4 regions of the Sinorhizobium alkalisoli genome follow, and region 4 is predicted to be linked to each of the others. Evidence: riboswitches for the same ligand, from Rfam matches in the RefSeq annotation. Region 4 holds a riboswitch; each other region holds the start of a gene.
The links. Region 4 has a riboswitch for cobalamin ahead of EKH55_RS29370 (DUF1636 family protein). Riboswitches for the same ligand answer to the same signal wherever they lie in the genome.
Positions count from the first base shown of each region.

Region 1: linked by a shared signal. The riboswitch ahead of EKH55_RS29475 (ABC transporter substrate-binding protein) and the one ahead of EKH55_RS29370 (DUF1636 family protein) in region 4 are both predicted to bind cobalamin.
Region 2: linked by a shared signal. The riboswitch ahead of bluB (5,6-dimethylbenzimidazole synthase) and the one ahead of EKH55_RS29370 (DUF1636 family protein) in region 4 are both predicted to bind cobalamin.
Region 3: linked by a shared signal. The riboswitch ahead of EKH55_RS10980 (CbtB domain-containing protein) and the one ahead of EKH55_RS29370 (DUF1636 family protein) in region 4 are both predicted to bind cobalamin.

Region 1 covers NZ_CP034910.1:767,590-774,969, reverse strand. Annotated here, with positions in the region: gene EKH55_RS21265 (hypothetical protein) at 1-184, shown strand, start outside; gene EKH55_RS21260 (hypothetical protein) at 230-463, opposite strand; gene EKH55_RS21255 (ABC transporter ATP-binding protein) at 796-1,599, opposite strand; gene EKH55_RS21250 (FecCD family ABC transporter permease) at 1,596-2,615, opposite strand; partial or broken gene EKH55_RS29475 (ABC transporter substrate-binding protein) at 2,621-3,571, opposite strand; cobalamin riboswitch at 3,834-4,066, opposite strand; gene EKH55_RS21245 (LysR family transcriptional regulator) at 4,114-5,019, opposite strand; gene EKH55_RS21240 (acyl-CoA dehydrogenase) at 5,250-6,365, shown strand; gene EKH55_RS21235 (CaiB/BaiF CoA transferase family protein) at 6,365-7,380, shown strand, end outside.
Region 2 covers NZ_CP034909.1:1,661,780-1,669,159, reverse strand. Annotated here, with positions in the region: gene EKH55_RS08180 (LTA synthase family protein) at 1-1,329, opposite strand, end outside; gene EKH55_RS08175 (NAD+ synthase) at 1,590-3,272, shown strand; gene EKH55_RS08170 (TolB family protein) at 3,276-4,106, shown strand; cobalamin riboswitch at 4,234-4,444, shown strand; gene bluB (5,6-dimethylbenzimidazole synthase) at 4,489-5,196, shown strand; gene EKH55_RS08160 (DUF2865 domain-containing protein) at 5,249-6,379, opposite strand; gene EKH55_RS08155 (acyl-homoserine-lactone synthase) at 6,660-7,304, opposite strand.
Region 3 covers NZ_CP034909.1:2,255,839-2,263,218, reverse strand. Annotated here, with positions in the region: gene EKH55_RS10995 (glucoamylase family protein) at 165-1,523, shown strand; gene EKH55_RS10990 ((2Fe-2S)-binding protein) at 1,547-2,389, shown strand; gene EKH55_RS10985 (CbtA family protein) at 2,598-3,353, opposite strand; gene EKH55_RS10980 (CbtB domain-containing protein) at 3,668-3,844, opposite strand; cobalamin riboswitch at 3,885-4,148, opposite strand; gene EKH55_RS10975 (anthrone oxygenase family protein) at 4,356-4,832, shown strand; gene EKH55_RS10970 (cystathionine gamma-synthase family protein) at 4,834-6,117, opposite strand; gene EKH55_RS10965 (mechanosensitive ion channel family protein) at 6,464-7,380, shown strand, end outside.
Region 4 covers NZ_CP034909.1:1,940,518-1,947,897, forward strand. Annotated here, with positions in the region: gene EKH55_RS09495 (mechanosensitive ion channel domain-containing protein) at 1-1,280, opposite strand, end outside; gene EKH55_RS29365 (DUF924 family protein) at 1,632-2,192, opposite strand; gene EKH55_RS29370 (DUF1636 family protein) at 2,277-2,675, opposite strand; cobalamin riboswitch at 2,798-3,010, opposite strand; gene EKH55_RS09505 (SLC13 family permease) at 3,109-4,884, opposite strand; gene EKH55_RS09510 (hypothetical protein) at 5,212-5,496, shown strand; gene EKH55_RS09515 (hypothetical protein) at 5,530-5,826, shown strand; gene EKH55_RS09520 (DUF1515 family protein) at 5,838-6,176, opposite strand; gene EKH55_RS29720 (hypothetical protein) at 6,173-6,421, opposite strand; gene EKH55_RS09530 (hypothetical protein) at 6,354-6,599, opposite strand; gene EKH55_RS09535 (lysozyme family protein) at 6,596-7,380, opposite strand, start outside.

The DNA.
Region 1 (7,380 bases), on a different replicon from region 4:
GAACAGATCCGAACGACGCGATCAATATGGCCGCCGTTTCGATGGAGACGGAACCTATACGATCTATTATCTCCTAACCGGGGATACAGCAGAGATCGGCCCTTGGAAGATGGAAGGGCTCAGCCCCAAGAATGCGGTGCGGGCGCTGCGTATTCTTAACACGCCCGGGGATGCACCTGGATAGGCTGACATTCGGTGTCGTCCCGGCGGTAGCCGCGCAGCTTGGAAATCAGATGACCAATTGTACGATATGCGCGAACGGCGTCATTGCCCATTTCCCGCTGGCGTCTTTCGTCGTTCTGTAGATGATGAAGTCACTGCCCACCGTGAACGTTCCATGCATCGTGATCTCGTTACCGGTTGAGAGTACTGCTCTAAGCTCACTTGCATGGCGCTTCTCGATCTGGTCGCTGATCAGCTCGGCCAAGGTCAGGTGAAGCCTGTCAGGTTTGGAGTTATTCATTTTTCGCCCGCCCTACGGCCCCATTTTATCGGCGCTCGCCGATATAGCGGGAGCATTCCCACCCGGTGGAACGCCCAGCGACGGGCTCGCACCATGTCGAACCCTGCCCTCTTTTGCTTATGTTCGCAAGGCGCCGGCATGTGAGGCGCTTGCCCGGAAGATTGCGGCGGCGCGAGCCGAAATCGGCACAAAGTTTGTCCCGCGCCATAACGACTGGCAGCGGCCGCGGGAGCACGACACTACCGCACTTGCCGTCGGTCGAAAAGAAACCACCGCCGCATAGCCGGTGTCGAGTTTGCCACGATGGTCGCAATCACGCGTCTGGGCAAGGATCATGAGATCCTCTTGAGCTTCGGTCTTTCGGCGGCCGGCGAACCGGGCGCGCAGTAGCGGATGTAACAGCGCCCCTCGCCCTCATGCTGGACATCGACCACCACCCCGAAGACGGAACAGATCCGCTCTGCGCTGAGGACCTCGGATGGGCGGCCCAGCGCAACGATGCGGCCGCCGCTCATCAAGGCAATTCGGTCGCAGAACATCGCTGCGTGGTTGAGATCGTGAAGCGCCGCCACGGCTGTCAGTTGCTGCTGGCGGACGAGATGCAGCAGGCCGATCTGGTGGCCGACATCGAGGTGGTTCGTCGGCTCGTCCAGAAGCAGGATTTCCGGCTGCTGCGCGAGGGCACGGGCGATGTGCAGGCGCTGGCGTTCTCCCCCCGAGAGCGTGTGCCACTGCCGCGCCGCCAATGGCTCCATGTCGACGTTGCGGATCGCCGCGCCGACGATCTCGTCATCCTCCGCCGACCATGGTGCGAGCGGCCCGAGATGTGGGGTGCGGCCGAGCTCCACGGCTTGGCGCGCCGATATGCGCTCGCTCGTCTCGGCCTGCTGTTCGACGAGGGCTATGCACCTGGCGACCTCACGGCGTCCGAGCCCGTCTATCGGCCGGCCGTCCAGCAGCACCCGACCCGACTTCGGTCGCCGGAGACCCGCAAGAAGCGACATCAGGCTCGTCTTTCCGGAACCGTTTGGTCCAACGATGCCGAGAAATTCTCCCGGGACGACGTCGAGCGAGACGTTCTCGAGAATGGAAATTCCGCCCGTGGACCATGAGACGTTGCATGCCGAAAGCATCATCGAACCGCTCCCCGCTGGCCAAGGATAATCGCGAAGGCAGGCGCTCCGACAAGCGCCGTCACCACGCCGATCGGCAGCACCTGGCCCGGAATGATCACGCGGGAAACCACGTCGGCGGCGACCATGAAGATTGCCCCGGTCAAAGCGGATGCCGGCAACAGCAGCCCGTGCCGGACGCCCACCAGCATCCGTGCCGCATGCGGGATGACGAGCCCGACGAAGCCGATCGAGCCGACAATGCTGACCATGGCCGCCGTCATCATGGCCGATGCGCCGATCAGCACGACACAGACGCGGCGCACGGGTATGCCGAGCGAGGCGGCGGACTCGGAGCCGAAGGTGAAGGCATCGAGCGCACGCGCATGCCAGAGACAGGCAAGAAGGCCAACCACAGCGGCAGGCAGAGCAAGCCAGACATCCGGCCAACGGACGCCAGACAGATTGCCGAGCAGCCAGAACATGATCGCGCGCGACTGCTCCGCATTGGCCGCCTTGGTGACGATGAACGAGGTGAGCGCGTTGAAGAGTTGCGAGCCGGCGACACCGGCGAGTATGGTGGCACCATGCCCCCTGCCCGCGCGCATTGCGAGCAGGCTGACGAGCCCGAATGCGAGAAGTGCGCCGAGGAAGGCCCCCAGCGGCAGCGTCAACAGACCGGCACCGAAACCCAGGATGGCAACGGCGACCGCGCCCGTCGATGCTCCCGCCGAGATCCCGAGAATATACGGATCGGCGAGCGGGTTGCGCAGAAGCGACTGCAGCACGACGCCGGAAAGTGCCAGCGCCGAGCCGCAGCACGCCGCCACCACGGCGCGGCTCAAACGGTAGTTCCAGACGATGCCCTCGTTGATCGGATCGAGCGGATAGCCCGCCTGCCATAGCCGATTGGCGATCGTCCGGGCGACGACATCCATCGGGATCGCCGTCTCGCCGATCGCCGCACCCAGCCAGAGCGCCGAGAACAGCAGGACAAGCGCCAGCACTGTGGCGCCTGTCCTCGATAGGGAGCCCACCATCCTATTCACTGGGTCAGGCCGGCTTTTTCGATAGCCTCGGCCAGGGCCTCGATCCCTTCGATGGTCCGGATCGTTGGGTTCATCGCCTGGGCGTCCATTTCGACGACGCGGCCCTCCTTGACGGCCGGCATGAGACTGGTCACCGGGTCGGACTTGAGGAACTGGTACTTGACGGCGATGTCGTCTGCGGGGAAACGGCGACGCTCCATCTTGCCCGCGACGATGATCGTCGGCTCGGACCTGGCGATGGCTTCCCAGCCGACGGTCGGCCATTCCTCCTCGCTGTCGATGACATTGCGGATGCCGAGCGCCCGCATGATGTAACCGGGAGCACCGTTCTTGCCGGCGACATAGGGGTCGATGTCGAGCTCCGCGCTCGAGAACCAGAACACGGCCGAGAGCTTGCCGTTCGCCGACACGATCTTCTGCTTGGCAGCATCCTCGCGGGCCTTCAGCTCTGCAACCAGCGCCTCGCCGCGTTCCTGGACGTTGAAGATCTGCGCCAGTTCAGCGATCTCCTGATAGATCAGGTCCATGGTGAAGACCGCGTGGCGAACGCCATCGCCTCCACCCGTATTGTCCTTGCCGACGCAATCGGCCGGCGAGGTGTAAACCGGAATGCCGAGTTCCTCGAACTGCTCCGGTTTGGCAACGATGCCCTCGGACCCGACGTGCCACTGGAACTGCGCGGTGACGATGTCGGGCTTCTTGGCAACGACGCTCTCGAAACTCGGATCGTTGTCCGCAAGACGCTCGACCTTGGCATTGGCCTCCTCGTAACCCTCGATGACCGGGCCGAGCCAGACGGCGGTGCCGACCATCCGGTGCTGCAGGCCAAGCAGATACATGATCTCCGTGCTGCTCTGGCCGATCGAGACGGCGCGTTCGGGCGCCTTATCGAAGGTAATCGGGCGGCCGCAATTGGTGATAGTCAGCGGATAGGTGGTTTCGGCGGCCTGAGCCTCGAAGGCGAAAGTCGACATCAGCGTAGCGACGGCAATAAGGCTGCCGCGACTGTTAGGAATGATGGTCACGGATCGATCTCCCCGATTGTAGAATACCGGCCGCACGGCGCGGACGGCGGGAACTGTCGCGCCGCCTCAGTCAGCGGTTTCGAGCGAGCGGCTCGAACGGGAAGGAACGAATTCAGGAAGGCGCAGCCAGGCGCGAAAATGTGTCATGGCATATCCTGTTCCGGGCATCCCCGCCCGTGGACATTGGAGCGAACGCATGACGGCAGGTCTCCTGGCTTACGGATATCTGTCGTCCATCTGCCTTCCCGTGCCGGTTGGCACAGTGGCACGGCGCTCGAGGCGCCACGAGGATGGACGGCAATCCGCTCACAGTTGCGGGGGCAGCCACGGTTTTGGTCCCTGTTGGGTCGTCCGCACCGTGTTCCCTATTAATCCCCTTCGCTTCACCGTCGGGGAACCGTCGAGAGACTCCATAGATAGTTGAGCCCGACTGGTCAAGGGTAGGCCCTGCCGCGCGTCCGCGGTCAGGAAGCCGACGTTGCTTGCGGCTTCAATTCCGCGGCAAGCCAGGCGCGGAAGGATTCGAGTGGCGGGTAACTGGCCCGCGATTGCGGCCAGACCAGCCAATAGGATCCCGAGCCTGGCACCCCCCTCTTCAAGAGCGGAACGAGGCGTTTCTCCGCTATCTCGGCGTCTGCCAGATAATCCGGAAGAAGCGCCACGCCGAGGCCGGAGATCGCAGCCTGCGTCATGGTCGCGAACTGGTCGAAGAGCATTCCGGTAACGCTTGTTGGTTCCGCGCCATGGGCGGCAAACCAGATTCGCCAGGCGTTCGGCCTCGTCTCCAGTTGAAGCAGCGGCAGCCCGGCCATCCCATCAACGTCGGCAACGGGATGGTCCTTGAGCAGCGCTGGCGAGATGCAGGCCGTCAGTCGCTCCTCGAACAGCTTCATGTGGCCGGCGTCGCGCCAATCGTCAGCCCCGAAATGGATGGCGGCATCGAAGCCTTCGACGGCAAAGTTGAAGCGCTTGAGACGCGTTGCCAGATTGATCGTGATGCCGGGATGTTTGACCAGGAACCTGCCAAGCCGCGGCGCCAGCCATCGCGTGCCGAAGGCCGGCAGGATCGCGAGCGACAGCGTGCCGCCACCCGGATTTGCGGCTAGTTCCATGCTGCCGCGCTGGATGAGATCGAGCGCGCGGGTCACGTCCCGGCCATAGGCGTGAGCGGCTTGCGTCGGGATCAGCTTCTGCCTGTGCCGCTCAAAAAGCTGGCGGCCGAGCTGCTGCTCCAGATTCTGGACGAGACGGCTCACCGTGCTCTGCGTCAGATCGAGCTCGCGCGCCGCCGCCGCTGTCGAGCCGGTCTTCAGGACGGCCTCGAAGGCGGCCAAAAGGCTTATCGAGGGGAGGAACCGGCGCGGGCGCATCTCACTTATGCATTCCATGAATGATGTTACACGCAAATACGGCTTTTTCCGCACGGCAACAAGCGGTACTTACATGGGAAAATCGGCTTGCCGTTCGAGATCCTCGGGGCGTAAAAGATATCGGGAGAGAATCCGTGACCACAAACCCATCCGTGCATTCATCACAAGGCAGCGCTTTCGCCTGGGACGATCCCCTTCTCCTCGACGACCAGCTTGCCGAGGACGAGCGCATGATCCGTGATGCGGCCAGGACCTTCGCGGAAGCAGAACTCCTGCCGCGCGTCGGGGAGGCCTATCTCGAGGAGAAGACCGATCCGGGCCTCTTCCGGCTGATGGGCCAGGCGGGGCTTCTCGGTGTGACGCTGCCGGATAAATATGGCGCGGCCGGCGCCAATTATGTTTCCTACGGTCTCGTGGCGCGCGAAGTGGAGCGCATCGATTCGGGCTACCGCTCGATGATGAGCGTGCAGTCGTCGCTGGTGATCTATCCCATCTACGCCTATGGCTCCGAAGAGCAGCGCGACAAATACCTGCCCGGTCTCGTTTCGGGCGAGCTGATCGGCTGCTTCGGGCTCACCGAGCCGGACGCCGGATCCGATCCGGGTTCGATGAAGTCGCGCGCCGAGAAGATCGAGGGCGGCTATCGTCTGCGGGGCTCGAAGATGTGGATCTCCAACGCACCGATCGCCGACGTGTTCGTCGTCTGGGCGAAGTCGGAAGCGCATGGCGGTCAGATCCGCGGCTTCATCCTCGACAAGGGCATGAAGGGCCTGTCGGCGCCGAAGATCGGCGGCAAGCTGTCGCTGCGCGCTTCTGTCACCGGCGAGATCGTCATGGATGGCGTCGAAGTCGGCGAGGACGCGCTGTTGCCGAATGTCTCTGGGCTCAAGGGACCATTCGGCTGCCTCAACCGTGCCCGCTACGGCATCTCCTGGGGCGTGCTCGGGGCTGCCGAGGATTGCTGGTTCCGCTCGCGCCAATACGGTCTCGATCGCATCCAGTTCGGCAAGCCGCTCGCCGGCACGCAGCTCTTCCAGAAAAAGCTCGCCGACATGCAGACGGAGATCACGCTCGGCCTGCAGGCCTCGCTCCGCGTCGGGCGGCTGATGGATGACGGCAGGTTCGCGCCGGAGATGATCTCTCTCGTCAAGCGCAACAATTGCGGCAAGGCGCTCGACATTGCGAGACAGGCCCGCGACATGCATGGCGGCAACGGCATTCAGATCGAGTATCACGTCATGCGCCACGCGCAGAACCTCGAGACGGTCAACACTTACGAGGGCACGCACGATGTCCATGCGCTGATCCTCGGCCGCGCCCAGACCGGCATTCAGGCGTTCTTCTGATGGCCGCGCCGAACAGCGCTCCGCTCGCCGGCTTGAAGGTCGTCGAGCTTGCCCGCATCCTCGCCGGGCCGTGGATCGGGCAGACGCTCGCCGACCTCGGCGCGGAAGTCATCAAGGTCGAGAGCCCGCAAGGCGACGACACCCGCACATGGGGGCCTCCTTTTATCGAACAGCCGGACGGCAAGGGCGGCACCGAAAAGGTGGCCGCCTATTTCCACGCGGCAAATCGCGGCAAGACATCGGTCACCTGCGATTTCGGCGACCCCGATGACCTCGCCCGCGTCAAATCCTTGGTCTCGGAAGCGGATGTGGTGATCGAGAACTTCAAGGTCGGAGGATTAAAGAAATTCGGCCTCGACTTTGAAAGCCTCGCCGCGATCAACCCGCGCATCGTCTACGCCTCCGTGACCGGTTTTGGCCAGGCGGGCCCACGGGCGCAACAGCCGGGCTACGATTTCTTGATCCAGGGCATGTGCGGCATCATGGACCTGACCGGCGAACCCGACGGCGAACCGCAGAAAGTGGGCGTCGCCTGGATCGACGTCTTTACCGGCCTCTACGGGGTCATCGGCATCCAGGCCGCATTGGCCGAACGGGAACGTTCCGGCCTCGGCCAGCACGTCGATCTGGCACTGCTCGATGTCGGCGTTGCGGTGCTCGCCAACCAAGCGATGAACTATCTTGCAGGCGGCAAGGTTCCGCGCCGCATGGGCAACGCGCACCCCAACATCGTGCCATACCAGGTGTTTCCGGCCTCCGACGGGCATCTGATCATCGCCTGCGGCAACGACCGGCAGTTCGCGACCCTTTGCAGCATGCTCGGTCTCGAAGGCGTCTCGGACGACCCGGCCTATGCTACCAATCCGGCGAGGGTGGCGAACCGGGAAGCGCTCAGTTCGCTGCTTGCGGAAAAGACTAGGCTGCGGCCAAAGGCTGAGCTGATTGCGGCATTGGAGAAAGCGGGCGTACCGGGGGGCCCGATCAATACGGTGGCGGAAGCGATCGACGAGCCGCA
Region 2 (7,380 bases), 280 kb from region 4:
CTTGATCGTGTTTTTCACGTAACGGTTCGGTTCATAAGGGCCGTGGCCCTGCAGCGTCACTGCGAAGAAGAAGAAGGGATCGTCCACGGCGTCAGCTTGGCGGATGATCTCCCTCGTGAGCGCCTCGTCCGAGGCAAACATGCCGCGCTTCTTCATGGTCGGCATGTTGTCTTGGTCGCGGAAGGTGTCGAAACCGAAGGCCTTGTAGACAGCCGTGCGGTTCCAGAACCAGCCCTGGAAGGGATGGATGGCGCGTGCGGCATAGCCTTCGCCGCGGAAGAAGGTGGCGAGCGACGGGATCGGATTGCGGATATATTGCTGATAAGGGATGCTGCCATAGGGCAGGAATGCGTTGGAGAACCCGGTCAGCGCCTCGAATTCGACATTGGCGGTCATTCCTCCGAATTCCGGCGAGAAGACGGTGCCTCCCTGCAACGCGCGGACCGTGGGCATCGGGTCGGGCGTCAGCGTCACATGGGGCAGAAGGGTCGGATCCCAGAAGGACTCGCTCATCAGTACGATGACGTCCGGTTTGCTGCGGTGCGTCGTTCCGGCGGGAACCGGCGTGACCGGAATCTTGTCGATCGCCTCGGCCATGTAGCCGGCCGGCGCGCTGATATTGGCCATCGGCAGGTTGATCATGAAAGCGAGCGCGAAGCCGTTGTGCCGATAGTTCGCGCTCTGATCCCACATCATCGGCACGACACGCAGCCGATCGCGGATCCACGAGAACTGCGTGTAGTCCATGACGTTCCAGAAGGCGATGAGCAGCGGCAGCGCGAAGATGAGCCTCGCCAGGCGCTCGCGCCGCGTCAGCCGCGGGAAGTTGCGCCAGGCATATCGCAAGAGAAGGGCGGTCACGACAACTGCGGCGATGACGCCGGCCACGATGCCGACTGCGGTCCATGGCCGGTCCTTCACGAGTACCGGCATCAGTTCCATGATCTGCCGGCCGAAGAGAAAGTCGGTTGGGTAGAGCGGGTCGGAGAGGAAGACCTGCTTTTGCTGGCTGATGAAGGCCGGGATTACCGCAAGAGGGGCGACCAACAGGGTGGCCTTATGTTCCCGGCCCAAGAAAGCGTCGAGCCCAAGCAGAACGAGAAAGAAGACCGCGACCGTGATCCAGGCGGGGCGCGCCGAATCCGCGAAAAAGCCCATGGTGTCGGAGATGGAGTGGCGGCCGACGGCCTCGACGGCGAAGACGAGCATTGTCGCCAGGAATAGCGAGAACAACGCACTTCGCAGGCCGGCCAAGGTTCGGGCATGGCGGACGGTAAAGCTCGGCCTTTCGGCGTAGATGTGAGAATCCCTCCCGGCGATGAATTTCATCGTGGCCAACAGCCCCTTAAGTTTCACAAAAATTTCATCCTATTGTCATACGACTGTCACCTTGAACCGGGGATGAATGGCCGAACCGGCGGCGAGGCGAGTTTGTTCCGGTGGCTGAAAAGACGGCCCTCGGCGGGCGGATAACACTGAGATATTCAGAATATTCGGCGTCAGGCCGCGATTGCGTGTGGGTTTTTTGTCGCCGGATGCGATAGTACGGGTGTCCGACGGACTCATTTGCTAATATCGACAGGCCCGCCATGAGCTCACAAAATGCCGCACCTTCGACGCTACGCATCGCCGTGGCCCAGCTCAACCCGACCGTCGGCGACGTTGCCGGCAATCTCGCCAAGGCGCGCGAGGCGCGGGCAGACGCGGCGCGGCAGGGTGCCGATCTCTTGTTGCTGACGGAGCTCTTCATTTCCGGCTATCCGCCGGAAGACCTGGTGCTGAAGCCGGCGTTTCTGAAAGCCTGCGAGCGCGCGGTCGAGAAGCTGGCCGAGGAGACCGCTGACGGCGGCCCCGGCGTCATCGTCGGATTTCCGCGCCAGGCAACCGAGCGCCGGCACAATTCGGTGGCCGTGCTGGATGCCGGCAAGATCATCGCCGTCCGCGACAAGGTGGATCTGCCGAACTACGGTGAATTTGACGAGAAGCGCGTGTTCGACGCCGGCGAAATGCCGGGGCCGGTGAATTTTCGCGGCATCCGCATCGGTATCCCGATCTGCGAGGATGTCTGGGGTGAACTCGGCGTCTGCGAGACGCTCGCGGAAAGCGGCGCAGAGATCCTGCTTTCACCGAACGGCTCGCCCTATTATCGCGGCAAGGTGGACGTGCGGCACCAGGTTGTTCTGAAGCAGGTCATCGAGACCGGCCTGCCGATGATTTATGCCAACCAGCTCGGTGGCCAGGACGAACTCGTCTTCGACGGTGCGAGCTTTGCCTTCAATGCCGACAGGTCGCTGGCCTTCCAGATGAGCCAGTTCGAGGAGGCAGTCTCGCTTTCGGATTGGACGAAAGGCTCGGATGGCTGGGTTTCGGCCAATGGGCACCAGTCACGGCTTCCGGAAAACGAGGAGGCGGATTATCGCGCCTGCATGTTGGGATTTCGCGACTACGTCAACAAGAACGGCTTCAAGAATGTCGTGCTCGGCCTTTCGGGCGGCATCGATTCGGCGATCTGCGCGGCGCTTGCGGTCGACGCGCTTGGCGAAGAGCGTGTCCGCACCGTCATGCTGCCATACCGCTACACGTCGGAGGCCTCGCTGATGGATGCCGAGGCCTGCGCCAAGGCGCTCGGCTGCCGCTACGATATCGTCGCGATCGAAGAACCGGTCCACGGTTTCCTCGATGCGCTCTCGGACATGTTCGAGGGCACCGAGCCCGGCATTACCGAGGAGAACCTGCAGAGCCGCACGCGCGGGACGATATTGATGGCGATCTCCAACAAGTTCGGTTCGATGGTGGTGACAACCGGCAACAAGTCGGAAATGTCCGTCGGCTACGCCACGCTCTACGGCGACATGAATGGCGGCTTCAATCCGATTAAGGACCTTTACAAGATGCAGGTCTACGGGCTGGCCCGCTGGCGCAACGGCACTGTACCACCCGGCGCGCTCGGCCCTTCCGGCGAAGTCATTCCGCGGAACATCATCGACAAGGCGCCATCCGCCGAGCTTCGGCCGAACCAGACCGATCAGGATTCGCTGCCGCCTTATCCGGTGCTTGACGACATCCTCGAATGCCTGGTGGAAAAGGAGATGAGCACCGACGAAATCGTCGCACGCGGCCACGAGGAGGCAATCGTCCACCGCGTCGAGCACCTGCTTTACATCGCGGAATACAAGCGCCGGCAGTCGGCGCCGGGCGTGAAGATCACCAAGAAGAATTTCGGTCGCGACCGGCGCTACCCCATCACCAACCGCTTCCGCGACAGGGGATAGTCCATGCGCAGTTCGGTGGAGATCTTCGACATCGCGACGGCTGAGACCCGCGTGGTCTGGCAGACGGAGCGGCTGGTCGAAGCGCCGAACTGGTCGCCGGACGGGCGCTTCCTCGTCTTCAATGGCGATGGACGGCTCTATCGCATAGCGCTCGACGGGGCGCCGGAGCCGGTCGAGATCGACACGGGCTTCGCCCGGCAGTGCAACAACGACCACGGGATTTCGCCGGACGGCACGACGCTCGCCATCAGCGACAAAACCGAATTCGGCAAGTCGGCGATCTATCTCCTGCCGGTCGAGGGCGGCGCGCCGCGGCTCGTCACACCGAAGCTCCCTTCCTATTGGCACGGCTGGTCGCCCGATGGCCGGACGCTGACCTATTGCGGAATCCGAGACCAGGTCTTCGACATCTACACGATTTCCGTCGGGGGCGGCGAGGAGCGCCGGCTGACGTGGGGTGAGGGCCGCAACGACGGGCCGGACTGGTCGCCCGACGGCAAGTGGATCTATTTCAACTCCAGCCGCACCGGGAGCATGCAGATCTGGCGGATCCGGCCCGACGGCAGCGATGTTCAGCGCATCACCAACAGCCCCTATGGCGATTGGTTTCCACATCCGTCGCCGGATGGCCGAAACCTCCTGGTACTCTCCTATGACGGCGACGTCTCCGACCACCCGCGCGATCTCGACGTGCGGCTAAGGCTGATGAATCCGGAAGGCGGCGATCCGCGCGTCCTCTTCGAACTCTTCGGCGGGCAGGGAACCATGAATGTTCCGAACTGGTCACCATCAGGCGAAGCCTTCGCCTACGTGCGCTACCGGCCCGAACGGTAGCGCATCAGCCCGAAAATCGGAACCGATTTTCGGGCTGATGCGCAGACTCAAAGAGTTGCAGCGACCTTTGGCGTCTGAAAGACGCGCGGCGCTGTAAGGCATGCCTTGCCTTTCGTGGGTGCCTGTGTCCATATGGCGCTCGTCAGGTGCCCGCAAGCGCGGGAGAATCGGGAAGTCGGTGCAATTCCGGCACGTGCCCAACGCTGTGACGGGGACGGCCACGCCAGTCATGCTCTGAAGAGATTCGGAGCCTTGCCACTGAATCCTCAGGCGATTCGGGAAGGCGGCGCGGCCGGACGAACCGGAGTCAGAAGACCGGCCTGGCAAGATGGACCGGCCCCGCGCGGACGGCGGGAGGTTGTGCATTGTTGGGGATCGAACGATGCTGCCTGACCCGAGCGGCTGCCTTGTCGCAGCTGGAGCCTTTTCGCCGGACGAGCGTGCCGCCGTCTACCGTGCGATCGAGACCCGCCGCGACGTGCGAGACGAATTTCTCTCCGAGCCGCTGCCCGAACCCCTGATAGCACGGCTGCTGGCCGCCGCCCATAATGCGCCGTCCGTCGGCTTCATGCAGCCTTGGAACTTCATTCTCGTGCGCGGAGAGGAGACGCGGGAGAAGGCGTGGCAGGCCTTCCAGCGCGCCAACGAGGAGGCCGCGCGAATGTTCGCGGGCGAAGCGCAGGCGAAATATCGCGCACTCAAGCTCGAAGGAATTCGCAAGGCGCCACTCAGCGTCTGCGTGACCTGCGATCGCACCCGCGGCGGCTCGGTCGTCCTCGGGCGCACCCACAACCCGCAGATGGACGTCTACTCCACCGTCTGCGCGGTGCAGAACCTCTGGCTCGCCGCGCGCGCCGAGGGCGTCGGCGTCGGCTGGGTCAGCATCTTTCATGAAAGCGAGATCAAGGCCATCCTGGGCATACCGGAGCACATCGAAATCGTCGCCTGGCTATGCCTCGGTTTCGTCGACCGGCTCTATCAGCAGCCGGAGTTGGCGGCAAAGGGATGGCGCCAGCGGCTGCCGCTCGCAGAGCTGACCTTCGAGGAGGAGTGGGGCATTTCCGCGGACCTTGATGCAGGTCGGAGATAGCGCGCTTTTTCAACGTCTTGCCTGGATAGGCTCGTGTGAAAGGTGAGCGTCGTCAATTCTCCTGTTGCGGCTGAAAGCTTGGTCCCAAGGGGTTCTTGAGGTCGATCGCGCTTTCTTCCGGCGGCAGGAAGGTCGGACCGACAATGCGCACCTTGGCGCTCTTCGGGTCGTAGGGGCGCTCTTTCGTTGGCCTTGCGGCCGCGCCTTCAGTCGTCCTTCCCACCTTGGCGCCGCCGATCGTCACGACAGAGGGGCTCGCCGCGAGACTGGCTTCGGAGGTGCTCTCCCGGTTCGTCCGCCCGGCTGCCTTTGCGGGCTTGCAGCCGCAGGCGCCTCGTGAAGCGACGTCGCGCGTGCGGTAGGCAAAGGCCGTCGGCAGTTCGCGGTAGGGCCTGCCGGTCGAAGCCGAGACCATCTGGTCGCTCTCCTCGGTGGCAAGCACGTGAAAATAGAGTTCGGTCTCTGTCTGGGGGCAACGGGCGCGGCAGAGCTCGGCGTCGCGCGGGAAATCCGCCGGCGAGGCATTCGACGAGATCGGGAAGAAAGCGCCGTCGCAGGTGCGCACGCACATGGTCCGCAAGCGACCGTTCCCGTATCCCTCCATCGGCGAGAAATCCTGGATCCCGGGCTCTTCGAAGAGCAACGGATAATCCTCGTCGTCCGGTGCAAGATCCCTGAGGATGTTGCGATGGATGTCGGCCTCGGTTGTCGTCGCGAACTCGTCCAGCTCGCCCCCCTCGTCGCCGCGCACCGGAATGCAGCCGTTGATCTCCATCGCGGCGAGAATGCGCCGGCGCGCGTCTGCGCGACCGTTCGACACCAGCTGCTGCCGATGGACTTTCAATTCCTGGAGATTGGCCTCCATCCGTGCGATCGTGTCGTCGAGTTCGGCGCAGAAGGGAGTATTGTCGTCGATGACGATGATGCTGCCGCGACTGCATCCGAGCCGCCTGAGCTCGTTCCTGGCGCGTCGAAGCTCAATGTTCTGGCGGGAAATGGCGCCGGTGAAATCGCTGAGGTTTGCATTCGAGCTGAACGTGGTCGGCATGCCGGCGAGGCGGGCCTGAAGCCGTTCACAAACGCTCGAAGCCGAAGCCTCGTTTGCCGTAGCCAATGCCAACGGCAGAAGCGCAGCCGCAAGCCATGCGATGCCGCGGGGCGCATTGCTCGGAGATCCCGACACTTTCCTCTTCCTGCATTCCGGCGGAACGGCCGCCTCAGCGGCCGCAGCCTTTTCTCTGCCTCCATTCTAGAGTCTATGCAGGCTGGCGCAACCGCAACACGCCCTTTGCGTTAATGGCGCGACTCGCAATGGGAGGCCAGGCCGCGCTGCGAACATACAGCGCCGCGCGTCTTTTCAGACGCGCAAAGGTCGCTGTACCGCTTTGAGTCTGCGCATCGGCCCGAAAATCGAGTGCGATTTTCGGGCCGATGCGCTGAAGCGCGGCCCCGTGAGGTGACCGTCAGGCCGCCCTGGCTGTCTCCAGCGAGATCGGGCGTTCCAGAACCGTGCCCTCAATCGCGGCGACGGCCTTCATGGTTTCGAGCAATCTTTGCGACACTTCCCAGGCGATCGCGACCGCATGGACATTGCCGATCCGTTGGGGATCGCCGATCCGTTCTCCGGGGCATCCCATCCGCCGGAACATCCGCTCCAGGAATACGTCGGTCACCGTCACGATATGCGTGATGCCGGAGCTCAGGCTCAGTTCGCCGACGCCGCACATGAGTTCGGCCGCGGCAACCGTAACCTGGTTCGACGCCCGGTCCTGCGAGATGTCCGGATCGATGCAGAACCGGCTTGATTCCCACACTTCTGCGCTGCGGATCTCCGGATTGTCGCCGAGCAGGATCGGGAAGGTGTCGTCCAGCATGTTCGGGCCGAGCGTCGGCAGAAGCCGCAGCGAGCCGCGCAGTTTCCCGGTCTCCGGCGAATAGGACATCACATAGAGCGGATTGGCCTTGTCATAGTGGTCGATTTCCCACTCGCCCTCGGTCTTTACGTCCCATTTCAGGAAATCATGGAAGACGCGCTTGCGCAGCCGAAACATCTCGTCGATGGCCAATGGGTGCCGCCCGCGAGCGTTACCATTTATTATTCTGATCATTTTTCGCTCCATCGCTTTCCTTCGATGGTGCGATGCTGGCAGGCTCCGCTGACACATGTAACTGTCGATAGTGACA
Region 3 (7,380 bases), 320 kb from region 4:
TCTGCCGATCATCAGCTCTGCCGTCGGAAGCTTCGGTTTCCGACCGGCTCCATCACGGAACTTTATCACAGGATCGCAAATCGGCGACTGTTGCGGTAAGCCGCGGCTACAATAATAGTTGATCGCCGCGTCAAAGGGCGCGGATATTGAACGAGGCCGCCCCGATGCTCCATGCCGCGCCCTTCAGCGATCTTGCCCGGATCGACCGCCTGCAGCGCGCCGCCTTCGATTATTTTCTCTTGCATTCGGGTGCGCGGACTGGCCTCGTCGCCGATACGGCGCGGCCCGGTTCGCCGGCGAGCATCGCGGCAACCGGCTTCGGGCTCAGTTGCTATCCGGTCGCGGTGGAGCGCGGCTGGATCGGCCGGGGGGATGCGGCCCAACGCGTACTCACCGCTTTGCGCTTCCTCGAGGGCAGCAGGCAGGCGAGCGATTCCCGGGCGAGCGGCTATCGCGGCTTCTATTACCATTTCCTCGACATGCGGACGGGCGAGCGCGCCTGGAATAGCGAGCTTTCGACGATCGACAGTGCGCTGCTCCTTGCCGGTGTGCTGACGGCTGCCGCCTATTTCACCCGGCAGGACGCGGCCGAGGCGCGCATTCGCGATCTTGCCGAGCGGCTATACGCGCGGGCAGACTGGGCTTGGGCGCTCAATCGCGGCGAGACGATCACCATGGGATGGAGGCCGCCCGGGCGCTTCCTGAAGCACCGCTGGCGCGGCTATAGCGAGGCGCTGCTGATCTATGTGCTGGCGCTCGGCGCTCCCGACCATCCGATCGCGCCGGAAAGCTACGGCGCCTATGCCGCGGCACACGAATGGCTGACGATCGACGGGACGCGGCATCTTCACCAGGGCGCGCTCTTCATCCATCTCTTTCCGCATGCCTGGATCGACTTCCGCGCCATTCGCGACAGGGGCATGCAGGAGGCGTCAAGCGACTATTTCGAGAACACGCGCCGGGCGATCAGGCTTCAGCGCGCCCATGCGGAGGCGAATCCGCACGGCTTTGCAGGCTATTGCCGCGACCTCTGGGGGTTCAGCGCCTGCCATGCGCCACGGGGAAGGGCGAAGCTCCGCAATGGCCGTTGGCAGAGACTGCTCGGCTATGCGGCGCGCGGCGCCCCCTTCGGCGCCGATGACGGTACGCTGGTTCCCTGGGCGCCGCTTGCTGGCCTGCCATTCGAGCCGGACGCCTGCCTGAGCGGCCTTTCCCACCTGCTCGCCCGCTATCCGGCGCTGCTTCGCGACGGGCGCCTTCCCGGCGGCTTCAATCCGAGCCTGCCGGGTGAGGGGCCCGAAGGCTGGGTGGACGATCGCGTCGTCGGGCTTGACCAGGGACTCACGGTCATGATGATCGAGAACTGGCGAAGCGGCTTGCTTTGGGAGCTGACGCGCGGCATTCCGGCGTTCACGCGGGGGCTGGAAAGGGCGGGCTTTACGGGCGGATGGCTTTCACCGCGTGTGCTGAGTAAGAGAGGCGGCCTTTGCGCGTCGCATGAGACGGGCGGCGCTGGAGTGTGAATGGTGAGGAGGGTGCAGGGCCGATGCGGGAGAGCGGGGGATTTGCGGCGTCGATCGATTGGCTCACGGCTGCCTTTCCGGAAGTTGGCTGCTCGCTCGAGGGGCCGATGGGCTTCGCGGCCACGGCCGCCTTCTGGGCGGAGGGCTCGACCGGAATGGAGGCCTGCCTTGCCTATCAGGACCGCTTCGCCTCCGGGATGGACGACAAGATCCGGGCGGCGCATCTGATCGCCTTCTACTGTCACCCACTCGGCCTCGCGATGGGCGCTGTCTATCTCGCCACCGGCCTTGTGCCCCGGATCGCGGGGCTCCGCTTCGAGACCTATCCGCGGATCGATGGCGGGCGAAGCTTCGAGGCTGGCCGCTTTCATTTCCTCTTCGATGCGCCGTCTGCGGCCGCCGGGAAAGGTGAGGAGGGGGAGCAACAGTTCCACGATGGCTTCGTCCTGCATATGAAATCGATCATAGCGCTCATCAAGCGCCGCTGCGGTCTTTCCGCACGGGCGCAATGGCGGCTTGCGACCGACGGCCTGGCGGGCGCTTTCCTGGAAATCGGGCGTCTGCGGGGGGAGCAGGCGGTCGCGATCGAGCGGGCTCTCGCCATCGTCAAACGCGCGGGCTCACCGCTCGCGTCGCGCGACCTGCGATATGAAGAGATAAGCGTCGAAACCCCGGGCGGTGCGCTTTGTCGAACCTATCGGATGCGCAGCGGCTGCTGTCTCTACTATCGGACGGAAGGCGGCGATTTCTGCGACACCTGCGTGCTGCTGAGGACCGAGACACGGCGCGAGAGATTAAAGGCGCATTTGCTTGAGACGGAGAGGAAGTCGGTTGGATGTGAAGTGGTGGATTGTCACCCACGATAGAATGGACGCACTCACCAAACTGACTGAGAATGCCCTTAGCCGAACCAAGCCCCTCCCCACAGGTGGGAGGGGCTTGGAGCCCGCGGCGATCGCCTGCGCTCCCCAATACCCTTAGCGTCTGTTCCAAAGGGCGAGATTTGGGTGGAAACGGTGCGGCCGAGAAAGCCCCTCCCACCTGTGGGGAGGGGTTGGGGAGGGGTGAGCCTGCTTAGCCGGCCTTCACGACCCGGTCGTTGATGAAGCCCGAAACGATGCCGAGGACGATCCAGAAGGCGAGTGTCGTGGCTAGTGCCGCAACCGCGAATTCCGCGCCAAGGACGGCCGGAACGTTGCTCGATATATCGAGCGGCTGCGGCGCGCCATAGGCGTGAGGTGCGGCGATCAGCACGAGGCCCGCGACCTTCGAGCCCAGTTCTCTGCGCAAGGCCAGCAGGTAGAGACCCGCGGCAGAGAGCAGCACGGTCAAGGCCCACCAGACCTGGCGCTCGCCAAGGTCGGCAGCCGGGAAGCCGGGCAGCTCCGGCGGCAAACCGAGCGCCGGCAGCATGTGCACGGCTAGCCAGCCGCAGGCGCCCCAGAGCGCCCCGTTTGCAAGCGTGATCCGATGGCCTGTCATGATGCTGATGCCGGCAAGCAGCAGCGAGAAGCCGGCGCCCGTGACCAGGTTGGCGAGCAGCGTTCCTGAAAAGCGGCTCATGCCGAACAGGATTCCGCTCTCCTCCTCGTGTCCGCCCTCATGGGCATAGGCGGGCGTTATCGGCGAAACGAAGGCGAGAAGTTTTTCGAGCGGCGAAACACCGTTCAGAGACGAATGCTCCTCGTGACCCGCAGCAGGCTGCTCTCCGCCCTCGAATTCCTCGGCATGCAGGATCAGCGGCGTGACGCGCAGTTCCTGGGCGGCGGTCATGAAGACGCCGGCGATCAGCCCGGCCACGATTGCGGCCAGAAGTGTCTTGACGATCATGTGTCGATTTTCCTCAATGCAGCGCTTCCCCTACTGCATGTCTCCTTTAATCGTCCTCGATTTAACGACAAAGACATGCAGCAATATAAGGTGCTACAGCGGCCTTTGCGCGTCTGATAACGCGCGCGGCGCTGTAGGGAGCACGGTCCAGCCAACGCAGTCGGGCACCCCTACAGCGCCCTGCGCCTTTCAGAGCGCACAAAGGACGCCGATGCGCGAGCCGCGACATCATGCCGGATGGCATGCGCACATGCTCGGAGCGCCTGACGGTTCTGTTCAGCTTCGATCCGGAACGCGCAAGGCGTTCCATTGGCTTAGTGGCAGGGGAAGCCGTAGGAATGGCGGGTGTCGTGCGCCGTGTCGTGGAGCACGGCCGAATTTGCAAGGCCTGCACCGAAGACGAGGAAACCGCCGATCATAAGGGCAAGAATGCCCGCAACCAGACGATCGCTGAGGGAGAGCGAAACGCTCGAAACGTTAGACGTAGCCATGACAACCTCCGTGATGGCAAGGGATGTTCCCGATTGGGCATTGCGCCCGCATCGATTGGCAGGTTTCCTGGCTCGCGGCGTCAGGTGTTGCACCAGGGATTTGCCTCGCCTTCCCAGATCGAACCGCCCTCTTGCGGTCTTCTCCAGTGGCTTTTTCCGGATCGCTCCGGAACGGCAAATTCACACCGCACTACAGTCGCGGGGTCGGCCGTGATTAAGATGCCCAGCTTGGGTCCACCCGTCACGTTCCCGTTTACTCCCGAAGCGCGTTCGCTTTCCGGGAACCAATCGATCCCCGATGATTAGGTGCGGCCGCGCCTGATGTCAATCGAGCCGGACCCGTAAAATGAACGGGATTGATGCCAGGCGCGGGCTTGCGAAATGGCGGGCGGCCGATCTTTCCAAAATGGTGCTGCGCCTCGTGACTGTATCGCGCCTCTCGTCTATCTCTGCAGTTGCGTTCCCGTTCCGAGCGCTTGCAGTTCCCGCTTGCTCGATCTGGAGATAAGTTATGGCAGCTTTCGTTCCCGGCCTTGCTTTTGCAGCCGCCATCGGTTCCGGCCTGATGGCGGGGCTCTTCTTCGTCTTCTCGGTCTGCGTCATGCGGGCCCTGTCGCGGCTTCCGGCGGAACAGGGAATAGCCGCCATGAACGCCATAAACGTGGCGATCCAGAACCCGTTGTTCCTGGTTGCCTTCATGGGCACCGCGATTCTCGGCCTGGCGCTGATTGTTGCTGCTTTCATAATGGGCGAGAGGGGGAGCTACCTGCTTGCTGCCGGTGGGCTCGCCTATCTCGTCGGCACATTCCTGGTGACGGTCATTTTCAACGTTCCTTTGAACGATGCGCTCGCAGCGGCGCGCGGCGAGGCTGCCGCAGCGCTCTGGCAGCAGCGCTACCTGACCGACTGGGTTCGCTGGAATCATGTCCGCACTATCGCCTCGATCGGGGCGCTGGCGCTTTTCGTGCTCGGCCTCGCCCGCAGTTGAATCAGGCCGTCGTCAAGGCATTGGCGAGGTCGGCGACGAGGTCGTCCGGATGCTCGATGCCGATCGACAGGCGGATGGTCGATTCGAGCACGCCGATCCGGCGCCTGACCTCGATCGGCACGCCCGAATGGGTCATGGCGGCCGGGTGGCTTGCGAGCGATTCGGTGCCGCCGAGGCTGACTGCGAGCTTGAAGATCTGCAGCGCATTCAAGAAGCGGAAGGCCGCCTCCTGGCCGCCGGCGATGTCGAAGGAGAATGTCGAGCCGGCGCCGGTGCACTGGGCGGCGAAGACACGGCCGGCATTCGATTCCCCGTCGTCGAAGGGCAGGTAGTGAATGCGCTCGACCTTCGGATGGTCGCGCAGGAATTCGGCGACGATACGGGCGTTGTCGTTCGCCTTCTCCATCCTGACCGACAGGGTTTCGAGCGATCGGCCGATCATCCAGCAGGAATGCGGGTCGAGCTGAGTGCCGATCGCCCCGCGCAGCGCCTTCACCTGTTTGACGAGGGCCTTGGAACCGAGGACCGCGCCGGCGATCAGGTCGGAGTGACCGCCGACATATTTGGTCAGGGAATAGAGCGAGAGGTCCGCGCCATGATCGATCGGGTGCTGGAACACCGGGCCGAGCAGGGTGTTGTCGCAGGCGAAAATCGGCCGGTGCCCCATTTTTTCGCCGATCCCGTCGGCGATGCGGCGGATCAGGGAGATGTCGACGAGGCTGTTGGTCGGATTGGCCGGCGTCTCGATCAGAATGAAGGCGACGCGGCCTTTCTTCATCGCCTCCTCCGCCGCGCCGTTGACCGCCTGCTCGTCTATGCCGTCGGCAAATCCAACGGCGGAGACGCCGAGATTCGGAAGGGTTTTCGCCAGCAGCGTTTCGGTGCCGCCGTACAGCGGCTGCGAATGCAGGATGACATCGCCCGGGCGAACGAAGGCGAGCAGCGTGGTCGCGATCGCCGACATTCCGGAGGAAAAGAGTGCGCCCGCTTCCGCCCGCTCATAGACGGCGAGCCGGTCCTCGACGATCTCGCTGTTCGGATGGTTGAAGCGGGAATAGACGAGCCCGGCGCCGACGCCCGCCGGCGGTTCGCGCCGGCCCGAGACGAAGTCGAAGAAGTCGCGGCCCTCTTCCGCCGAGTGGAAGACGAAGGTGGAGGTGAGAAAGATGGGCGGCTTGACCGCGCCTTCGGAGAGCTCGGGGTCGTAGCCATAATTGAGCATCAGCGTTTCGGGATGCAGTTTATGATTGCCGATATGGGTCTTTGATGGGTGCGGCGCGGTCATTGCTTTCTCCTCCGGGTGAACGGGCCTGGCTCTTTCAAATTATATCAAATGCTTGGACCGGTCCTGGCGATTTGCAGCAGCTTGATCATGGCCGGCGCAGATTTCCGCCGGTATCGAGGAGATAAGGCGCAGAATATCGCCGGCGAGTTCGATCGGCGGATTCCTGGGAGTGAACTCGACCTGGATTGCCACGGCGGTCTGCGGGGGCGGGTCTGTCTATGGCCTTCAAAGGCTCTCTGCCGCCACGAGCATTGAAAATGGGAAAATTGGCCTAGATTCAAAGAACTAGGGTGGGTCCGTGGCGTATTCACCGTCACCGGGCGCCCGGCGCTCTGGGAGGACGGCAATGGATTTCCTGCAAGCGATCGAGGCCACGGAGTCCTGGCTGCGGACGATGGTCTTGAATGAGTGGACTCTCTACCAGCTGGCGTTGATCGCGGTCGGCTACCTGGTTTCCCGCATCCTGGCGAAACACATAGAGCCGGCGGTGGAAGCACGCGCGCGCACGATCAAGGGAAATCCGGACCTGCTTCGCGTGATCATCGCCTTCATGCGGCGGCTCAAATGGGTCTTCCTGATCATCTGGTTGTGGATCGCGGATGTGCTGCTGTTGCGGTATGGCTGGCCGTCCTATCGTTGGCTGGTCTCCACCGCGCTCACGCTCGCCGCCGCGTGGTTCGTCATTTCGGTGCTGACGCGGATCATCCGGAACCTGGTGCTGGCGCGTGTGGTCGCCGTCGCCGGCTGGTCTTACTTTGCGCTTTATGCACTCGGGCTGGACGAGGTCGTGCTGGCGGCTCTCGATGGCGTGGCGATCAATCTCGGCGCTGTTCGCCTTTCGATGTTGATCGTGTTGAAGGCGATCGTCCTTTCCGCCGCGCTGATTTGGGCGGCCGTCCTGATCGGCAATGTGACGGCGCACTGGATCGACCGCTCCGGGGATCTCACGCCCTCCTTCAAGGTGCTTATCAGCAAATTGATCAAGATCGGGCTGATCATGTTCGCCGGCGCGGTCGCGCTGTCGGCAACGGGGGTAGACCTGACGGCACTCACCATCTTTTCCGGCGCGGTCGGCGTCGGTATCGGCTTCGGCCTGCAGAAGGTCGTTTCCAACTTCATCTCCGGCATCATCATCCTGCTCGATAAGTCCATCAAGCCGGGCGATACCATCACGCTTGGCGATACGTTCGGCTCGATCCGCGACCTCAGATCCCGCTTCGTTTCCGTCATCACCAGGGACGGCAAGGAATATCTCATTCCCAA
Region 4 (7,380 bases):
GCGTGGAGAGGGTCGTCGCGCCGCAGGACCGGCCGAATCCAGGCCATCGACATCAGGATGAGCCCGATGATGATCGACGCGACGAAGCTCTTTGCAACCGTCAATATCACGGGCGAACCAAGCGCCTCACTGATGCTCCCGAGCAGATAGTCGAGGCCGTTGACGAGCGCCATCGCGAAGATCGGCACCATCAGCACCTTGGCACCACGGTCCGAGACCCGCACGAGCCGCCATGCCGAGTGCGTTGGCGACAGGACGGAACTGGCAAGGCTCGTCACGAAGAACAGCACGACGCCCATGCCGAGCGTCACGGCAACGATCGGCGCGATATCAGGCCTGAGCACGTTGAAGCTGTCGAGGAAGAAATAGCTCGAGGCGGCGAAGGCCGTCAGCGCCATGGTGGGAATCATCGTCGACCAGAATGCCCGCGACAATTGCCGGAAATAGGTGGGCTCCTCGTCGTGACGCTGGAGAAAGGGAGCGAAGAGCCGATATCCCCCGGCGAGGAAAATCAGCGCCGCACAGAGCGACAGGAATATCGCGCTGAGGAAGGGCAGGCGCTTGTAGTTCCAGGCAAAGGTCAACCAACTGCTGACGCTGCGCCACAATGCGGTGGCTTCGGCCGCCGTCGCTGTAAACGCCTCGCTCAGCATCTCCGCCGAAACGTTCGTATGCCTCAGCAGCGTAGTGGAGAACAGTGCCCGACGTGTCGCGGTTATCGTGCCGGCAAGCCGTCGCGCCTCGCCGGCAAGACTCTCCGCACGGGCCGCGATCGCATTGATCGCCGCCCGTTCGGCAAGCAGTCGTTGTCGCTCCTCCGTCACGATTGCCGCCTCCGGCGGCTGGTCCTTGCCCGGCGGCTCGCCAAGCTCTTCCAGGCGCGCCTTGATGTCGTCCAGTCGTGGCCGGGTGGCCGCGGCGGCCGAAACGATCTCCTTGGCAAGAGCGTCGGCCTGTACCTTCAATTCGGCAAGGCGCGTGTCATCGTCTTTTGCATTGGCAACGCGCTCCCCCAGTTGCTTGAGATCGCGCTCGGCTTTGGTCAGTTGCGCTTCCGCCTGCTGCAGCACCGGCGATGCGGCAGCTCCGGCGCCCGCTTCACCCCGTGGCGCCGGTTGTCCCGACCGGGCAGGCTCGGCTGCCGGGGCGGGCGATTGTTGAGCGGGCTCGCTTTGCTCCACGGGCCGAGCCGCGTCCTGGGCCGTCGCCGGCGCGCCGCCGGCGAGCGCCAGCACAACCAAAGCAAACAAGAGGGCGGTCAATTGTGCTGCCGAACGCAATTCAAGATCCTTCGCAATCCGTCTATCGCCGATGGGCTCGCCAAAGCGAGCGCCATCATGTCCGATCTGCATACGCAACAAGGCGAAAAGATGCAAAACGGCATCTTTTGCGACTTGCCCGTCAATGACCGCCCGCGCGTCTTTTTCGGACGCATTCAGACGCACATAAAGCGCCGCGCGTCTTTTTAGACGCGCAAAGGTCGCTGTAACACTTTGAATTGCTGCATGTCTTTGTCCTTAAATCGAGGTCGATTAAAGGAGACATGCAGTAGGTCGCCGCATTCTTTGAATCGGCGCATTGCGCTTTGCGAGGACCGTCACTTCGCTCCTATGCCCTGAAGCGGAGCACCGTCAGAACCCCGCGCCAGGCTTAGCCAGATAGGCCTCCTCCGCCGGCGTCGACCGGCGCCCGACGATGCCGTTGCGATGGGGAAAGCGGCCGAACTGCTCGATGACCTCGCGATGGCGGATCGCATAATCGAGATAGTTGGGCTCGCCGAGCTCGGTAAAGAGCTTCACCGACATCGTCTGATCGGCGAGGTTCTCGGAATGCTCGAACGGCATGTAGAAGAAGGCGCGCCATTCCGGCGACACCGCCTTGTCGGCGCTGGCGCCGATGGCAAGCTGTGCTTCGCGCAGGGCGAGTCCGTCGGTCGCAAACGCCAGCGGCGATCCGCGATACATATTGCGCGGGAGCTGATCGAAAAGAATGATCGCGGCGAGCCAATTGCGCGGGCTCGCCCTCCAGACATCGTCGACATGCCTTGAAAGCGCCAGATGCGCATCCCGGAAGCGCTGCACGCACTCGCGATCGAGTTCGGCGCTCGGCGTGAACCAGTGCTCGTAGGAAAGCTCCCCGAACCAGAAACGCAGCACGTCCTCCGGTGTGCAGTTGGTGCTTTGGTCAGTCATTCCGGCCCCTCTCCTTCTGACGGTCGCGAGTGGTCAGATAGGCGATCGACTCCACGATTTCCAGCCGGCCCTCGGCGGCCTCCATCACTGGAAATGCCCGGCAAGCGCCTCGGAGACGATCAGCGCCGCCGGAACGCGGGCGAGATTGCCGCCGCCGGCGGCGCTCGGCCCGCCGTCCACGCCGCCATTCGCATAGGCGACGGCGAAGCCGACGAGATCGTCGATATTCTCTTCGGCCGCGACATCGCCGAAGAGATACGTCGCCCTGCCCGATGCCTGGAAGGCAATGGTGCAGGGACGGGTGCAGGCGGCCATGCACACCGTCCCGGCAATCGCGAAATCATCGGCGAGCGGCTTGCCGAGCGCCGAAATGCTGCCGTTGAGCATGGCAAGCAACCGGGCACCCGGTAGGCACGGCCCGCCTGTTAAGTGGCACTCGGTCGAAAGCGTTATCTTGTGCGCTGATTGATGCGAATTCGCCATGGCTGTTCTCCGCCGGCCCCTGCCAGCTTTGCAAGGGGGCCGCAGAGAATGGCGAAACTCGAAACCGACGATTGACGCCGGACAGAAGCCGCTTCTTTTCCATCGGAACACCCCGTCCGTTGTGGTTGATCGGTTCGATGGCAGGTCTCCTGGCTCGCGGGTCGCGGCGCATCCACGTCTTCCCGGCCTCCCGGCCAGTGACATGTTGTGGATGCGCTTTCCGCTCACAGTTGCGGGGGCAGCCACGGCATCGGCCCCTTTCGGGCATCCTCACCGCGTTCCCTTTTCAGCCGCTGCCGAGTTTCGGCAGCAGCACCATCACGCCCTTGGTTGCACGAGTCTCGGCTCGATGCAATGGGGTCGGGATAATGATCGACAGTGCCGTCCGCCCTTCTTCGCTGCTCCTTCGCGATCACGGCGGAAGACCGGCTCGCTATTGCAGCGGCCAGAACCACATCAGCAAGGGCACCGTGGCAAGGATGATGACGATCGACAGCGGCAGTCCGAGCCGCGGATAGTCGCCGAACCGGTAGCCGCCCGGGCCCATCACCAGCGTATTGCACTGGTGCCCGATCGGGGTGAGGAAATCCGAACCGGCGCCGATCGCCACCGCCATCAGAAAGGCGTCCGGCCTGTAGCCGAGCGTGGCGGCGAAGCTCACGGCGATCGGGGCCATGACGAGCACGGTCGCGGCGTTGTTGAGAAACGGCGTCACCGCCATCGCCGCAATCAGGATGAGCGCCAGCGCCCCGGCCGGCGGCAGGTTGGTGGCTATGCCGCCGAGCCAGCCGGCGATCAGGTCCGAGCCGCCCGTCGTGCGCAGCGAGTCGCTGACGGGGATGAGCGCCGCCAGCATCACCAGGATCGGGCCGTCGACGGCCCGGTAGACGTCCCGCAGCGGGATGACGCGGAAGATCACCATGGCAAGGGCCGCAGCGAAGAAGGCGACCGGCACCGGCACCAGGCCGACCGCGGTCGTCGCCATCGCCGCCGCCAGCAGCAGCAGCGGCAGGGTTCCGCGCCGGATCGTGCCGAGCAGAATCTCGCGCTGCGCCAGCGGCAGGCAGCCGAAGTCCTGCAGGAAGACCGGCAGCTCGCTTCGCGCCCCCTGCAGCACCACGATATCGCCGGCCTGCAGCCGGATGCTGCCGAGACGCTGTTTCAGCCTCTCGCCCTGCCGGCTCACCGCAAGCAGATTGACATTGTGATTGTTGAAGAGCGCCAGCCGCTCGGCGGACATGCCGATGAGCGGCGAATTGCTGCCGATCACCGCTTCGATCGCCTCGATCTCCGCACGCGTCTTGTCGCCCGGCATCGGCAGCCGGTCGCCGGCGATCTTCAGCTTCGCCTGGGAGACGATGCGGTCAAGCGCCGCCGGTCCGCCTTCGAGCAGCAGTATGTCGTCCGTCTCGATCACCACATCGGGTAGCGGCGCCAGATGCGTGCCGCGCCGGAAGATGGCGATGACGACGGCGCCGCCGTCGCCGATCCTGACGAGATTGCTCACGGGCTTGCCGATCGCCGGCGAACCGGGCGCGGCCACGGCTTCCGCCGTATAGTCGGTGATCTCGATCGCCTGATTTACCGAGACCTCCTGGCTCTTTCGCTCCGGCACCAGGCGATAGGCAAAGAGCAGGAAAACGCAGCCGACAAGGGCAAGCGAAGCGCCGACCGGCGTGAAATCGAACATCGAGAAACTCTCGCCGGTCAGTTCCGCGCGCATCCGCGAGACGACGACGTTCGGCGACGTGCCGACCTGCGTCATCAACCCGCCCATCAACGAGCCGAAGGCCATCGGCATCAGGAAGACCGAGGGCTGCACCTTCGAGCGCCGGGCAAACTGAAAGGCGACCGGGATCATGATCGCCAGCGCGCCGATATTCTTGATGAATGCCGAGAGCACGGTGACGGTGACCACGAGCAGTGCAAGCTGCGCCCTGACCGACTGCAGCTCCGGCAGGAAACGCTGGATCGCCGCATCCACGATGCCCGAGCGGGCAACGCCGGCGCTGACGATCAGGGCGCTCGCGACGATGATGACGATATCATCGCTGAAGCCGGCAAAGGCACCGTTGAAAGGCACGATGCCGACTGCCACCGAAAGCATCAGCGCCGAGCAGGCGATGACGTCGTAGCGAAATCGCCCCCACACGAAGAAGACCATCATTGTGCCGATGACGATAAACGAGAGAAGCTGGTCGGCGGTCATAAGCGAGTACCTGAAGCAACGACTGGTCGGACACGGGCCCATTTTTCGACAGACCACCCGGCCGGTCTTGGACGGCGCATCGCTTGGACGGCCGCCCACCGCCTGGCGAGTCTCCCCCTACATCCTCTGAAGCATCCATCCGATGCAACTGAAATATCGCGGAACTCCCCGCCGGGCGCCCGGTCCTCACCAGGAAACTGCGCCGTACCCCTGCCTTTTCTTGGATCGCGTTCGAAGAAAGGATAAGATGTACGAGCAGTTGAAGAACCGGCAATGGTTCTTCGCCTTTGAATTTCGCCTCGACCGGATGCCATCAGGAACGCCGGCATGAAGATCGTCCTTGCCGTTCTCTACGCGACGCTTGCGCTCGCTGCCTGCACACCCACGACACGGACGGTCGGCTACGGGCCCGGCCTCGAGCCGATCCCCGGCAGCATCACCTATGGCGGCCAGCCGCGCACGAAACTGACCAAGGCGCCCGTCGGCAGCATCGTCCCGCACCACTTCTTCGACCGATATGGATATCGCGTCTACGAGACCTACATCATCGAGCCGGATCGCTCGCTGCGCCTGACGAGCCGCCGCATAGACTACGATGTCTTCGACCATTGAATTGCAAAGGAGGGCGGAACAATGCCCAGGGCCCTGAAAAATGCGATCCCGTTGCTCGTCGCGGCACTGCTTTCGGGCGCCTGCACGGTGAGCTATGCCGGCGGCTACAGCGGCTACCACCCCTACGGCCTCGAACCCATTCCCGGCAGCATCACCTATGGCGGCCAGCCGCGCACGAAGCTGAAAAAGGCGCCCGTCGGCAGCATCGTCCCCCATCAGTTCAACGATCGTTTCGGCCGGCGGGTCTACGAGACCTACGTCATCGAACCGGATCGCTCGCTGCGCCTGGTGGACCGTCGCTACCGCGACTTCTTCCCCTTCGATGATTGAGGGGGAGGCCCTCAGCCCATCCGCATCAGCGCCAGTCCGCGCTTCACCGCATCGGCAAAGGTCACGCCGAGCGAAGCGCCGCCAATGCCGATGACGCCGAGCGCGCCGAGCCCCATCAGCTTCCATTTGCGCACATCCTCGGTCACCGGCTTCATCTCGCGGATGTCGTCCCGCGCCGTGGCGACGGCGCTCTCGAGCGTCCCCACCCGCCCCGCCAGTTCCTCCATCCGGCGGCTCATCGAGGCGCGCGCGGCATCGCTTCGGTCCTCCGCGCGGCGAAAATCCTCGCGCAGGTTCTTCACCTCGGCAAGGAGCGTGCCGAGCTGCTGGTGCACATGCCCGTCGATCATTCCCGCCCCTCCCCCTGACCCCGCCTTTCCTGCCGCCCTCGCCTTTCCTCCCGACCCCGCCCTTCCCCATGGCTTGCGCATTCCGCCTTCCCCCATACCGCCGCGGCGCAGAGGCCGACGACGGTCCGGTCGATCTTCCGCTGGTCCGCCGCCGTGGCGCCGCGCGCGCCGATGAGGTCAGTCCCGACCACCGGGCGGAGCCCGGCGACACTCGCCGGCCCCGAAGTTCCACAGGCCGCCGCCATCGATGCAGCGGTCAAAGTCGCTGCGGCGAGCAGCCGATTGCAAAGCCGCTTCATTGTTCTGCCTTTCGATTGTTTGCGTGACCGACCGGGCCCCCTCCTCGCGGATCTGGAGCACCGCCCAGGCGACGGCGGCGATGAGCAGCGCGCCGGCGGCGATCTTCACCCCACCCGGCATCATTTCATCCCCAGCGCCTGGCGCACCGCCGGCATGGAGGTGATCGCGTAAGCCGCGAAGCCGACGATGACGGTTAGGATCGCGAGTTGCACCCGCCAGTCGAGCGCCACCAGGTTGAGCTCCTTCAGCGCCGTGACGATCGAGCCGCCGGCGGTCAAAAGCCAGGTCCAGAACCGGCCGGACCGGCCGATCGGCTTCGGCCGCACCGGGCCCGCCGCCGCGTCCTCCCCCGCCGCTTCTGCCCGCCGCGCCGCCGCGCGCACCCGCTGCAGCATCGCCTCCACCCGTTCCGGCCGCACCAGCGCTTTGTTGAGCCCGTCGCCGGCATAATAGGACTGCCCTCGCCTGACCTTCCCCTTCGCCCCCCTCGTCTCCGCCAGCACGGGCAGCGACGCCCATTCCTGCGCGAGGCGCCGGCCGAATTCGGCCGGCGTCATCCGCCCGGCCGCGAAGTCCTTGTAACCCCGGCGCTTCAAGAGGTGATAGGCCATGCGGTCCTGCAGCTCCGGCGTGAACCGCTCGCTGCCGCTGAGCCCCATTTCGCCTTCTATATCCCTCAGCGTTCGGGGCGCATCCAGCGTGTTCCTCATGAACTGGTAGCCGCCGGCCGCGCTCGACCCGAACCGCCTCGTCCACCCCGGCTGCGCCGCCTCCACCTCGTCGAGCGTCATCGACGTTATCGGCCGCGGCAGCTTGTCTTGATTGTTGCCGTAGATCACATCATAAGACGCGCGGTCCCCCCGCCCGACTTCCGCTTCACGGATAAAGTCGAGCAGGATCGCCG